One region of the Paenibacillus sp. P3E genome, then DNA from elsewhere that is predicted to be linked to it. Evidence: predicted binding sites of a transcription regulator. Region 1 holds the regulator's gene; the other holds the start of a gene.
The links. The regulator CtsR, encoded in region 1, represses protease genes until heat stress. The targets are predictions, from matches to a motif close to ATGGTCAATAAAGGTCAAACA.
Positions count from the first base shown of each region.

Region 2: the regulator CtsR is predicted to act here: its motif matches at 4,667-4,687, upstream of clpP (ATP-dependent Clp endopeptidase proteolytic subunit ClpP).

Region 1 is NZ_LVWH01000174.1:51,611-58,402, reverse strand. It holds gene A3842_RS18390 (GNAT family N-acetyltransferase) at 1-915, shown strand, start outside; gene A3842_RS18385 (CtsR family transcriptional regulator) at 1,354-1,815, shown strand; gene mcsA (protein-arginine kinase activator protein McsA) at 1,845-2,369, shown strand; gene mcsB (protein-arginine kinase McsB) at 2,398-3,462, shown strand; gene clpC (ATP-dependent protease ATP-binding subunit ClpC) at 3,499-5,967, shown strand; gene radA (DNA repair protein RadA) at 6,195-6,792, shown strand, end outside.
Region 2 is NZ_LVWH01000215.1:10,282-17,073, forward strand. It holds gene tpiA (triose-phosphate isomerase) at 1-667, opposite strand, end outside; gene A3842_RS27455 (phosphoglycerate kinase) at 701-1,882, opposite strand; gene gap (type I glyceraldehyde-3-phosphate dehydrogenase) at 1,995-3,005, opposite strand; gene A3842_RS27465 (sugar-binding transcriptional regulator) at 3,122-4,174, opposite strand; tRNA gene A3842_RS27470 (tRNA-Arg) at 4,506-4,580, shown strand; gene clpP (ATP-dependent Clp endopeptidase proteolytic subunit ClpP) at 4,773-5,369, shown strand; gene A3842_RS27480 (GDSL-type esterase/lipase family protein) at 5,448-6,086, opposite strand; gene A3842_RS27485 (PdaC/SigV domain-containing protein) at 6,219-6,792, opposite strand, start outside.

The DNA of each region.
Region 1 (6,792 bases):
CAGGGGCTTGTAGCCAAGCTTTTATCCCATACGCTGCAAACAATGAATGAGGCAGGTCAGACATTGTCCTTTTTACATCCGTTTTTGATTCCTTTTTACCGGAAGTTTGGCTGGGAGGTCTATTGTGAGTATAAAAAATACTCCATACCAGTGGATAAGTTTCCAAGGAAAACTGAAATTCAGGGGACTGTAAAGCGTGATTCCGCAGGTCTTGATACATTGGAGGAACTCTACAGTAGATTTGCCGCTGAATATAACGGTACTCTGCAGCGTGATGCGGACTGGTGGAAGCGGAGTGTATTGGATGACCAGATACACCACTGTGTTTTTTACTCGAAACTTGGTGAGCCAGAAGGATATGTGCTGTATAAACTAATCAATAATGAACTGATCATTGATGAATTTATTTACTTGAACGAAGTGGCGCGTCAGGGCTTGTGGACATTTCTTGCCAACCACGATTCAATGATAACTGGAGCTTCTCTCAAGCAAGTACCTTCTGATGATATTCTCCCATATTTGCTTCCGGACCCGCGCATTCCACAGGAAAATTATCCATACTTTATGGGGCGGATTGTGAATGCACAAAGGTTCGTGGAGAACTTCAACTTCCGACCCGTTAACAACCTTGAGAGTAGAACTCTGTATATTGAAGATGAGCATGCACCTTGGAACAATGGCTTGTGGTTATGGACTGTATCCGAGGACGGGGCAGCAACGTTAAGTTGCTTGGAAGGGGAAAAGGCCTCTGCTGAACTGAATTGCACCATAGGTACGCTTACTGTTCTGCTGTTAGGGTACAAGCGGCCGGGAGAACTGGCCAGATACGGGCAGCTAAAAGCAAACCCAGCAGAATTGGAATGGCTGGAAAAGGTCATCCCGCAGGCGAAAACGGCATTGTTTGATTTTTTCTAATCCTGTAATTTAAGACTCTCCCGTCTTCATAATGAAGCTGGGGGAGTTTTTTGCCAAATGAAAGTCAATCGAAATCACTATTCAAAACCTTGGTTTATTCACAATGGTTAGAATACAATTGCCCTAAAACGTAAAAAATAAAAGCAACCACTTGGAATTCAGTGAGAATGTGTTATAATATGAAAAAAGTCAAAGAAAGTCAAAGTCAACGCAGCTCGAATTCAATTTATTGAAGGAAGTAGAGACAATGGTGGCAGGCTCTTCATTAATGGCTTTTTTAGTATATCTCCGGAATGATGCTGTATTGCACTCTAAGTACTGAGGTATGAATGTAGTTTCGATTCGTGTCTCTGTTCATGGGTTAAGTTCTATAGAGATCATTGCCGGACGGATGTACAGTCAGTTGCACTATAAGCTTTGAACACTGGAGGATGAGTGATGCGTAATATCTCTGATATTATCGAACAATATCTGAAGAATATTTTGCATGAAAGTCCCGAAGGTACGGTGGAAATTCAGCGCAATGACCTGGCGGACCAGTTCTCATGCGTGCCGTCTCAGATCAATTATGTCATTAGTACACGCTTTACTTTGGAAAAGGGTTATGTAGTCGAGAGCAAACGTGGCGGTGGTGGATACATCCGGATTCAGCGTTTTGAGCTGCCCCAGAATGTCGCCCTGTACGCACATCTCAATTCTACAATCGGAAAAGATATCGATCAAAATTCCGCCGAAGGACTGATTTATCAGCTGGAGGAGGCCCGGTTTCTAACCAAGCGTGAAGCGTGCCTATTGCGCGCTGCTGTTTCCCGGGAATGCCTGACGGTTAATCTGCCGTACCGGGATGAGATTCGTGCCAAGCTAATGAAGGCTATGCTTATCTCTTTATTGGGCAAATAATGGTCAAATCTTAAGGAGGGACACCGCTTATGCTTTGCCAGGAATGCGGGGTCAAACCGGCAACACTCCATTTCACAAAGATTGTGAACGGAGAGAAGACGGAGTTTCATATATGTGAAAGCTGCGCGCGGGAGAAAGGGGAGCTCATTCCTGGAACTGCTGGAGGATTCTCCATTCACAGTCTGCTGTCTGGTCTTCTGGATCTGGAAGGAGCAGGCAAGGGGAAAAATGCAGCTGCCCAGACCGTACAGAGTCTGAAATGTGAAAATTGCGGAATGACTTACTCCCAGTTCAGCAAGCTTGGTCGTTTTGGCTGCAGCTCCTGTTATAAATATTTTGACAGTACGCTGGACCCGCTCTTCAGACGGGTTCATGGCAGCACCGCTCATGTGGGTAAGCTGCCGAAACGTGCCGGAGCAAAGATCATGTGTAAACGCCAGATTGATGAACTGAAGCAGGAACTGCTGCATAGTATCGCACAGGAGGAATTTGAAACCGCAGCTGAGCTGAGGGATCAGATCCGCCAGCTTGAAAAAGAAATGCCACAAGAGTAAAGTCTTTGATATATAGGGGGGATACGACATGTCAAGTCTCCGGTTTACCGAACAAGCCCTTAGTGACTGGATGCGCTGCGGTGGCAGCCATTCCGAGATCGTCATCAGCAGCCGGATGCGGATCGCCCGCAACCTGGAGCATCTGCCCTTCCCTTTGCTGGCTTCGGCAGAGCAGTCGGAAGAGGTGCTGGATCAGCTCGCTCCTGTTTTCCAAGGAGAAGCAGCTGCGGATTTCGGCAACTTTCAACTCTTGAAACTGGATGAGCTGGATGAGCTGGACAAAAAGGTGCTTGTGGAAAAGCATCTCATTAGCCCTAACCTCGCTAACGAGTCACGGGGTGGCGCAGTCATCCTGAATGAGGACGAGTCGGTCAGTATTATGATCAACGAAGAAGACCATTTGCGCATTCAGTGTCTGTTCCCCGGTCTGCAGGTCAGAGAGGCTTGGGTAAGGGCGACAGCCATTGATGATATCTTTGAAGGCTCAGTCAATTACGCCTTTGATGATCGAAGAGGGTATTTGACCAGTTGTCCTACAAATGTGGGTACAGGGCTTCGCGCATCGGTTATGGTCCACTTGCCCGCACTTGTGATGACCCACCAGATCAACAGGATTTTATCCGCTGTCAATCAGGTAGGACTCACGGTGAGAGGGATTTATGGTGAAGGCAGTGAAGCGGTAGGGAATATCTTTCAGATCTCCAACCAGATCACGCTTGGCCAGACAGAAAGTGAAATTATCGAGAATCTCCATGGCGTAGTTACCCAGATTATTGAGCATGAGCGCAACGCGCGGGAACGGCTGTTGGTAGATTCCGCTTTGCGGATTACAGACAGAATCAAACGTTCTTACGGGATTTTGTCGTACGCGGCGGTGATGGAGCTAAAAGAGTCTGCACAACGGCTCTCCGATCTAAGGCTTGGAGTTGATCTTGGTATTTTGGAAGGACCGTCGATTTCAGTCCTCAACGAGCTGAATGTAAAGACACAGCCGGGTTTTCTGCAAAAAATGTTCGGCGACGAGCTTACAGCCACCGAACTCGATATGTACCGGGCGAAGCTGCTCCGGGAGACACTGGGATCACAACATTAATTATAGATATTTATTATCCGTGGAGGTGCAGGGGATATGATGTTTGGAAGATTTACGGAACGCGCACAAAAGGTGCTTGCGCTGGCGCAGGAAGAAGCCGTTCGTTTGGGACACAATAACATTGGGACAGAACATATTTTGCTCGGCCTGATTCGTGAAGGAGACGGCATTGCCGCTAAGGCTTTGATCGGTTTGGGTCTGGGTCTTGAAAAAATTCAGGACGAAGTGGAAACACTGATTGGCCGGGGACAAGAGCAGCCTACAAACATTGCTTATACTCCTCGTGCCAAAAAGGTTATCGAGCTGTCGATGGATGAAGCTCGTAAGCTGGGCCACACTTATGTCGGAACAGAGCATATCCTGCTCGGGCTTATCCGCGAAGGCGAGGGTGTAGCCGCCCGTGTACTCAATAACCTTGGGATCAGCCTGAATAAGGCCCGTCAGCAGGTTCTGCAGCTTCTGGGCAGCAGTGAAGCTACTTCGAGCCATAGCGGTGCTCCAGCCAATGTCAGCACGCCTACGCTGGATGGCCTGGCCCGCGATCTGACCGCTTATGCCAAAGACGGCAATCTGGATCCTGTCATTGGCCGCAGCAAGGAAATTGAGCGCGTGATTCAAGTGCTTAGCCGCCGCACCAAAAATAATCCGGTCTTGATCGGTGAACCTGGGGTAGGTAAAACAGCAATTGCCGAAGGTTTGGCGCAAAAGATCATCAACAATGAAATTCCGGAGACCCTGCGTGACAAGCGCGTAATGACTCTGGATATGGGTTCAGTAGTTGCCGGTACGAAATACCGCGGTGAGTTCGAAGACCGCCTCAAAAAAATTATGGATGAGATTCGTCAAGCGGGTAACATTGTACTCTTTATCGATGAGCTGCATACACTGATTGGTGCTGGAGGTGCGGAAGGTGCGATTGATGCTTCCAACATCCTGAAGCCTGCTCTAGCCCGTGGAGAACTGCAGTGCATTGGTGCCACCACACTGGACGAATACCGCAAATATATCGAGAAAGACGCAGCTCTTGAGCGCCGGTTCCAGCCTATTACAGTGGATCAGCCGTCTCCGGAAGAAGCTGTCCAAATTCTATACGGTCTTCGTGACCGCTATGAGGCCCATCACCGGGTGAAGATCACAGATGAAGCTATCGTGGAAGCTGTGAAGCTGTCAGACCGTTACATTCCGGATCGTTTCCTGCCGGATAAAGCGATTGACCTGATTGATGAAGCAGGCTCCAAGGTAAGACTCAACTCTTACACGATACCGCCAAATCTCAAGGAACTTGAAATGCGTCTGGATGATATCCGTAAGGAGAAGGATTCTGCTGTACAGAGCCAAGAGTTCGAAAAGGCTGCTGCACTGCGTGATACAGAGCAAAAAATCCGTGAGGAATTGGATACCACCAAGAACCAGTGGAAAGAAAAACAAGGCCGGACTGATTCTCAGGTTACACCAGAGGATATTGCTCAGGTGGTAGCCAGCTGGACAGGTATCCCTGTCAGCAAGCTGAAGGAAGAAGAGACTGACCGTCTGCTCAACATGGAGGCTCTGCTCCATGAACGTGTCATTGGTCAGGATGAAGCCGTGAAGGCAGTCAGCCGGGCACTCCGCCGGGCGCGTGCAGGCCTCAAAGACCCAAAACGTCCAATGGGTTCGTTTATCTTCCTGGGACCAACAGGGGTTGGTAAAACCGAGCTGGCGCGTGCACTTGCTGAAGCCATGTTCGGTGACGAGAATGCGGTAATCCGTATCGACATGTCAGAGTATATGGAGAAGCATTCCACTTCCCGTTTGGTCGGAGCGCCTCCAGGGTATGTGGGCTATGAAGAAGGCGGGCAATTGACCGAGAAGGTTCGCCGCAAACCATATTCTGTTGTGCTTTTGGACGAAATTGAAAAAGCTCATCCGGAAGTATTCAACATTCTGCTGCAGGTGCTGGAAGACGGCCGTCTGACCGATTCGAAAGGTCGTGTTGTCGATTTCCGCAACACACTGATCATCCTCACCTCCAATGTCGGAGCGCAGGCGATCAAGAAGAACTCGACACTTGGCTTTACAGCTGTACAGGATGCCGGAGCGGATTACACCAACATGAAGGGTAAAGTTATGGAAGAGCTGAAGAAGAGCTTCCGCCCTGAGTTCCTGAACCGTATTGACGAAATCATCGTCTTCCACTCCCTGGATGAAAAACACATTGCCGAAATTGTTACGCTTATGTCCGAGGAATTGCGCAAGCGGCTGCGTGAGTATGATGTGGACTTTGTGCTCACAGATGGAGCTAAAGCATTCCTGGCCAAAGAGGGCTATGATCCAGCCTTCGGTGCGCGTCCGCTACGTCGGGCGATTCAGAAGCACATCGAAGACCGTCTCTCCGAGGAACTGCTGAAGGGCAACATTCAAAAAGGGGATTCCCTTAACATTGATGAAGTTAATGGTGAACTTATAGTAACAAAAGTGGAAACTCCGATTGCTGTTACACAGGAAAATGAGGTTGGAACAGAATAACCTTTACTTGGTTGAAACAAAGCTTCCGCTTCTCCGTATGGAGAAGTGGGGGCTTTTTTGCGTAAAGGTACCTCGATGTTTAATTAAGCAATCATTCAGGCAGGTTAATGAAGTAAGATTCAAAAGTAGATCTTAAGTGACCTTCCGTTCAGTGTGCAGAAATGGTAAACTTTGAGTAAGAGAAATTTATCCGCAATTTTAGCAAGTTCGGACGGATAGGAGAGCACATGGCAAAACCAAAAACTAAATTTTTTTGTACCGAATGCGGCTATGAATCGCCAAAATGGTTCGGGAAATGTCCCGGCTGCCAGGCTTGGAACTCCATGGTGGAAGAGACAGAAATTGTAGTCAAAACACAAGGTATGAATGCACCGATTTTTCAAAGTAAAGAAAAGGCGCAATCGATCATAAATATAGAAAGTGACAAAGAGCCGCGTATCCTGACAGGCATTGGAGAGCTTAACCGTGTGCTGGGGGGAGGGATTGTTCCCGGTTCTCTGGTGCTGGTAGGTGGAGATCCGGGGATTGGTAAGTCGACGCTCCTGCTGCAGACTTCGCATGCGCTGACAACCCAGGGATTACGGGTGCTGTACATTTCAGGAGAAGAATCGGTCCGGCAAACAAAGCTTCGTGCGGATCGCCTTGGGGCGCTTTCTGCAGAGCTTTATGTGCTGTGTGAGACTAATATGGAGAGCATTGAAGAAGCGATTGAGCAGATTCAGCCCCAGTTCCTGGTCATTGACTCTATTCAGACTGTATTTATGCCTGAGGTAACAAGCGCACCCGGCAGTGTGACACAGGTTCGGGAATGTACGACAAGATTCA
Region 2 (6,792 bases), on a different contig from region 1:
TGTACTCCGTAACATTCTCAGGCTTCACACTGCCGCCGTATTGGATACGCACTGCTTCAGCAGTCGCTTCATCGTACAGGTCTTTTACAAGCGTACGGATGTAAGCGATAACTTCATTGGCATCCTGGGAAGTAGAGGATTTACCTGTTCCGATAGCCCAGATTGGCTCATAAGCAATAACGACACTTGCAGCCTGCTCTGCGCTAAGGCCGGCAAATGCGCCTTCGGTTTGAACTTTGCAAACATCTTTTGTCTGGTTAGCTTCACGCTCTTCGAGCTTTTCGCCTACACATACAATTGGAGTGATGCCGTGGCGGAATGCCGCATGCATCTTCTTGTTCACGATTTCGTCTGTCTCGCCAAAGTATGCACGGCGTTCAGAGTGGCCGATGATCACGTAATCTACACCAAGGTCTTTCAGCATTACGCCGCTGATTTCGCCTGTGTAGGCTCCGTTATCTTCGAAGTGCAGATTCTGTGCGCCAATCTTAATGCTGGTACCCTTGGCTGCTGCAACCAGTGCCGGCAGGTTCGTGAATGGTGCGCAGATTACGGTTTCTACGCCTTTCACTTCTGCTTGGCCTTTGACTTCAGCGAAAAAGCCTTCCGCTTCGGAAACGGTTTTGAACATTTTCCAGTTCCCGGCGATAATAGGTGTTCTGCTCATAGTAATGGAATGCCTCCTTCTACCTTCTACGTCTTACTTGTCGTTCAGTGCTTCTACGCCAGGAAGTGCCTTGCCTTCCATGAACTCGAGTGATGCGCCGCCGCCAGTGGAGATATGGTCCATTTGGTCAGCCAGGTGGAATTTCTCTGCAGCTGCTGCGGAATCACCGCCGCCGATGATCGTATAACCTTCGGTTGTTGCGCAAGCCTGAGCTACAGCCTTGGTTCCTTCAGCAAAGATGTCGATTTCGAACACGCCCATAGGTCCGTTCCATACAACCAGCTTGGAGTTCTTTATCACATCTGCATAGAGTTCGCGAGTCTTAGGACCGATGTCCAGACCCATCCAGCCTGCTGGGATTTCATTGATGTCTACTACCTTGGTATTCGCGTCTGCGCCGAACTTGTCAGCTACAACAACGTCTACCGGGAGCAGGAAGTTCTTGCCAAGTTTTTTAGCCTTTTCGATAAATCCGAGCGAAGCTTCGAGCTTCTCGTTATCTACCAGGGATTCGCCGATTTCGAAGCCTTGAGCTTTGGTGAAGGTGTAAGAAAGGCCGCCGCCGATCAATACGTTGTCAGCCAGAGTCAGCAGGTTGTCGATAACGTCGATTTTGTCTTTAACTTTGGAGCCGCCGATGATGGCAGTGAAAGGACGTTCAGGGTTCGAAAGAGCTTTGCCCAGAACGGACAGTTCCTTCTCCATCAAAAGACCGGATACAGCCGGCAGGAAGTGAGCGATACCTTCAGTGGAAGCATGTGCACGGTGAGCTGCGCCGAATGCGTCGTTGACGAACAGATCAGCCAGTTCTGCGAACTGCTTAGCCAATTCAGGATCGTTCTTTTCTTCGCCCGGATAGAAACGGACATTCTCAAGCACAAGCACATCGCCATCGTTCAGTTCAGCGATTTTTGCTTTTACTGCTTCGCCGATAGCTTCATCAGCTTTGGCTACCGGTTTGCCGAGCAGCTCGGACAGACGCACAGCAGCCGATGTCAAACGCATGGAATCAACGAATTGGCCTTTAGGACGGCCCATGTGGCTGGCCAGAATGACCTTTGCACCATTCTCAATCAGGTATTTAATTGTTGGAAGGGTTTCGCGGATACGGGTATCATCTGTGATCTTGCCGTCTTCCACTGGCACGTTGAAATCTACACGTACGAATACGCGCTTGCCTTTCACTTCTACATCACGGACACTTTTTTTGTTCATGATTAATTTTCCTCCACACCCAAAATTGGTACAACCACGAATTCATTTAGAAAGAGCGGAAACAAGGAACTTCTGTTTCCGCTCTATAGATGCTGCTTATTTGAAATCGGTATTATTGAGCCAGTTTAGCGAATTTCTCCAAAGTACGAACGAGTTGTGCAGTGTAGGACATTTCATTGTCATACCAAGCAACAGTTTTAACCAGTTGTTTGTCGCCAACAGTCAGGACCTTAGTCTGTGTAGCATCGAACAGGGAACCGAAAGTCATACCCTTGATGTCGGAAGATACGATTTCATCTTCAGTGTAGCCGTAAGTTTCTGGATCGGAAGCTGCTTTCATTGCTGCGTTGATTTCTTCAACAGTTACGCTCTTATCCAGAACAGTAACCAGCTCAGTCAGGGAACCAGTCGCTACAGGCACACGTTGTGCTGCACCGTCAAGTTTGCCTTTCAGTGCTGGGATTACCAGACCGATAGCTTTTGCAGCACCGGTAGTGTTAGGAATGATGTTCTCAGCAGCAGCGCGGGCACGTCTGAAGTCGCCTTTTGCGTGTGGAGCATCAAGAGTATTCTGGTCACCTGTGTAAGCGTGGATAGTAGTCATCAGGCCTTCAACGATTCCGAACTTGTCGTTCAGGACTTTTGCCATTGGAGCCAGGCAGTTCGTTGTGCAAGAAGCGCCGGAGATTACTGTTTCGGAACCGTCAAGGATGTCATCGTTAACGTTGTAAACAACAGTTTTCATGTCGCCTGTAGCTGGAGCGGAGATAACTACTTTCTTAGCTCCACCTTTAAGGTGCTTTTCAGCGGCTTCTTTAGTGGTGAAGAAACCTGTGCATTCCAGAACGATATCAACGCCAAGCTCTCCCCAAGGAAGTTCTTCAGGGTTGCGGTTAGCAAGAACCTTAACATCTTTACCATTAACTTTGAAGAAGCCGTCATGCACTTCAACATCGCCTTGGAATTTACCTTGAGTTGTATCATATTTAAGCAAATGAGCAAGCATCTTAGCGTCAGTCAAGTCATTGATTGCTACCACTTCGATACCTTCTACATTTTGAATACGGCGGAATGCAAGGCGTCCAATACGTCCAAAACCGTTAATACCAACTTTTACACTCATTGAATAGTTCCTCCTAGATTTCGTTTTATTTATTCAAGACAGGCCGTGAGGCTCGTCAAGACAACAATGTTAAGTATAATGCATAAGTCCTTTGCTTGCTCCCCATATTCTGGAAGCTATAGGACTGCCTGGATCTGATTGTCAATTTCTTTGCCAATTTCGACAGCAGCTGCCTCATCGGTAACGAGTATATCCTCCTGCCCGAACCGCAGCATCGCATGAATGGCTTTCGCCTTGCGTTTGCCTCCTGCAATCCCAACAACCACTTCCGTGCGGATAATATCCTCAAGGCGGAGCCCCATAGTCAGCATGGTATGAACAACCTGACCTTCTTCATTGAAATAATAGCCGAACGATTCGGCAACCGCTCCTTCTTCCTGAATCTCCGAGACTGTAGTCTCATCCAGCTTGCGGCGGCGGGTCATTTCAATGGCATCCCCAATACCATGCACAATAATTCGTGATCTGCGGATAATTTGCACGATCTCTCCAATATTTGCGTCGAGCGCCAGTGACTGGTAAGCATCTTCACTAAGTAAATCAGGCACATGCAGAAGGCGGTAATTGGCTCCCATCCGTTTGGCCATCTTTGAAGCGATGGTGTTAGCCTGGATCTCCATGCTCTCACCCAATCCCCCGCGCGCCGGAACAACCCAAGCGTTCTTATAGGAAAGGGATAACGGAGGCGTGAGCTGATCAGCCATTTCAGCAAGCGTTGAACCGCCCGTAACGGCAATGGTATCATCCGACCGCAGTACACCAAGCAATGCCTTGGCGCCGGCGCGTCCCAGCTCACGCTTCGTGAACGGCGACGTCTCGCAATCACCAGGTACAACAATAACTTTGTTCAGACCATACGTTGTACGAATTTTATCTTCCAGATCATCCAGACCAAACAGGCTCTTGGCGATTGGCTCCAGCAGGTCAAGCAGTCTGCGCCCCGCATCGCTTACGCGCATGCCTACGCTCTCGATCTCAATGAGCCCTTGCGATTTCAGAAGATCCGTCTCGGCACGCAGCACCCGCTCTGTCATATCAAGCGATGCGGCAAGCGTTCTGCGCCCAATAATATCGGACAGCATGATCTGATGTAGAATCGTGTAACGTCTCTTAAGGGTTTCCATGAGATCAGGCAGAAGCTGCTTTTGGATTTCTAATAAATTACGCATGCTTTCACTCCTGCAACTTCGTCTTCCTCTTATTCCCTTGTCCATGGTCTTAAAACGTCCCGGGTTAACTTTTTAAGTCCCACCCATATTCTACCCAAATATTACGCGGAGTGCAAGTCTTCCGAGACTATAATTCTCAACCTCTTTTCATCTTATACATCTGCCGCGTCATGGAAAGTGCTGAAAGTCCTGTGACTCCCGGATAAAAGCCCTGTAAATGAATTTCCCCGAACGCTGGAGGCCGCATATTAGAAGAAGACAAAGATATTTTTACAGCAGTGTGATTAAGCCGTTGCATTTGAACCCTAAATAGATTATAATAATTTCTGTTGCGCCCGTGGTCCAATGGATATGACGTAGGCCTCCGAAGCCTGAGATCCAAGTTCGATTCTTGGCGGGCGCGCCATTAATTTCACTTTTGTACATATTTTAGCAGTACCACCTATAGTATTTAACCAAAGAGCCGCTTGTTGGCTCTTTTTTTATAAACTAAGTTTGACTTTCTTTGACTTTTTGTTTGAATTTGTTTATCATGTGGTTAATACGGTAACAGTAAAAATGAACACATTCGAAGAACCAATTCAAGGAGGTTTTCCACGTGAGTTATATTCCTATGGTAGTAGAACAGAGCAACCGCGGTGAGCGCGCTTATGACATCTATTCCCGCCTGCTGAAGGACCGCATCATTTTCCTCGGAACGGAGGTTAATGACGTGGTAGCCAATTCCATCATCGCCCAAATGCTCTTCCTGGCTGCCGAGGATCCGGATAAGGATATTCATCTGTATGTGAACAGCCCTGGTGGTTCCATCACAGCCGGAATGGCTATATTTGATACAATGCAATACATTAAACCGGATGTTTCCACCATTTGTGTGGGCATGGCCGCTTCCATGGGGGCTTTCCTGCTGAATGCCGGTGCCAAGGGCAAACGCTTCGCGTTGCCCAACAGTGAAATCATGATCCACCAGCCGCTGGGTGGTGCTCAAGGACAGGCTACAGACATCGAAATCCGTGCCCGCCGTATCCTTAAGCTCCGCGACAAGCTGAACCGTATCCTATCTGAACGCACTGGCCAACCGCTGGAGCGCATCGAGAAGGATACCGACCGCGACTACTTCATGACCGCTGCTGAAGCAGCTGAATACGGTATTGTCGATAAGGTTATTGAGAAGACGCTGCCTGCAGGCGTATAATTCTCAGCACATGCAAAAGAGGCTGCCTGGACCATTAAGGTCTAGAGCAGCCTCTTTTGTATGTGTAGCAGTAATTCGTTATCCGAGCCGGCTGTAACCCAAGGCATCAAGCTTCCCGGCGATTACACGGTACCCTCTGCCGTTAGGATGGACATGATCCAGTGATAGCAGTCCACGCTCATTGCCGGCGAACTCATAATAGATGGAGGCAAACCCGCATACATTGCTGCTGTAACCCGCAACATAGCCGTTAAACTGGCGTACCCAGTCTGTAGCTTCCGATAACTGGGGATAAGGATTATAGAGTCCAACCATCCGGATGATATAGGGCCGGCGACTCCCGTTCTTTAACTGCCAGAGTGAACCCATAATCTCGCTGAAGTTTCTTTTACATGCGTAAAGCGCCCGTTCCAGCGCCGGAGACAGGTGACCCGGACGAAATGACACGGCTTTGGCTGCTTTGATCAGATCATTTCCGCCAATGGACAACGTAACAATATCTGCATCCCGGACAGCTTGGCGGAACATGGGGTCACGGCTTAGACGTTGTTCCAATGCAGCGGTAGTTAGACCATTGATACCAAGATTGACCGATCCGACTGGAGCGCGGAGCCGCCGCTCTGCCATTCTGCGGTAAACGGGTACGAAGCCATTACCCGGCAACGCTCCGAATCCGGTCGTCAAGGAATCACCAATGGCCGTGTAGAGATAACTCATTTCCTTCCCTCCCCGCTTGTTAAGCTGGTTTCTCCTTTAGCTTATGAACGGGGGAGGTACCAGGCAACGGGGAGGTGTCCATATACGGCATTAGCGGAGCGGGCTAATCTCCTGTTTTATGCAAGAATGCACTTATTTCAGACTAGCGAACGGGCTGCTTCCATCTGGCAGAAGCTCCTTGAAGGTGAACTCATATTCAGGGAACCCGGAAGCATATGCTGTATATTCATAAATTTGGAAGAATACTGCCAATTTTCCGTCTTTCACATAAAAATTCTTCTCTGTATTCAGGCCGGTGAAGCCTCCCAGGTAACCGCCCTCTGCTTTGATTAGCTTGGACAGCTTGGCATTAAGCTCTTTTTTATAGTTCGGGTTGGCTTTCAGTAAATCCCCGATCAGGAGGCGCTTGCCGTCCTTCAGAGAGAACGTGAATGCATTGCGGTAAGTCATGCCGTGGGCACCGCCAGTATAGCTGTACTGGGTCGTAATCAGACTGAGTATGCCGTCTTGATTGTACGTGATCACATAGCCGCCGTCGAACTCATACGGCCGGTCGTCCGAGGATCTATTCGCAATTTCCTTCTCTGCTTCAGCTGCAAACTTGTTGAGTGTCTGCTTAATTGTATCGTTGATCGTTTGCTGGGCCTTGGCATTCACCAGACCGCTGATCTGCGGATAATCCAGTTTGACCGGTGTGTCCTTACTT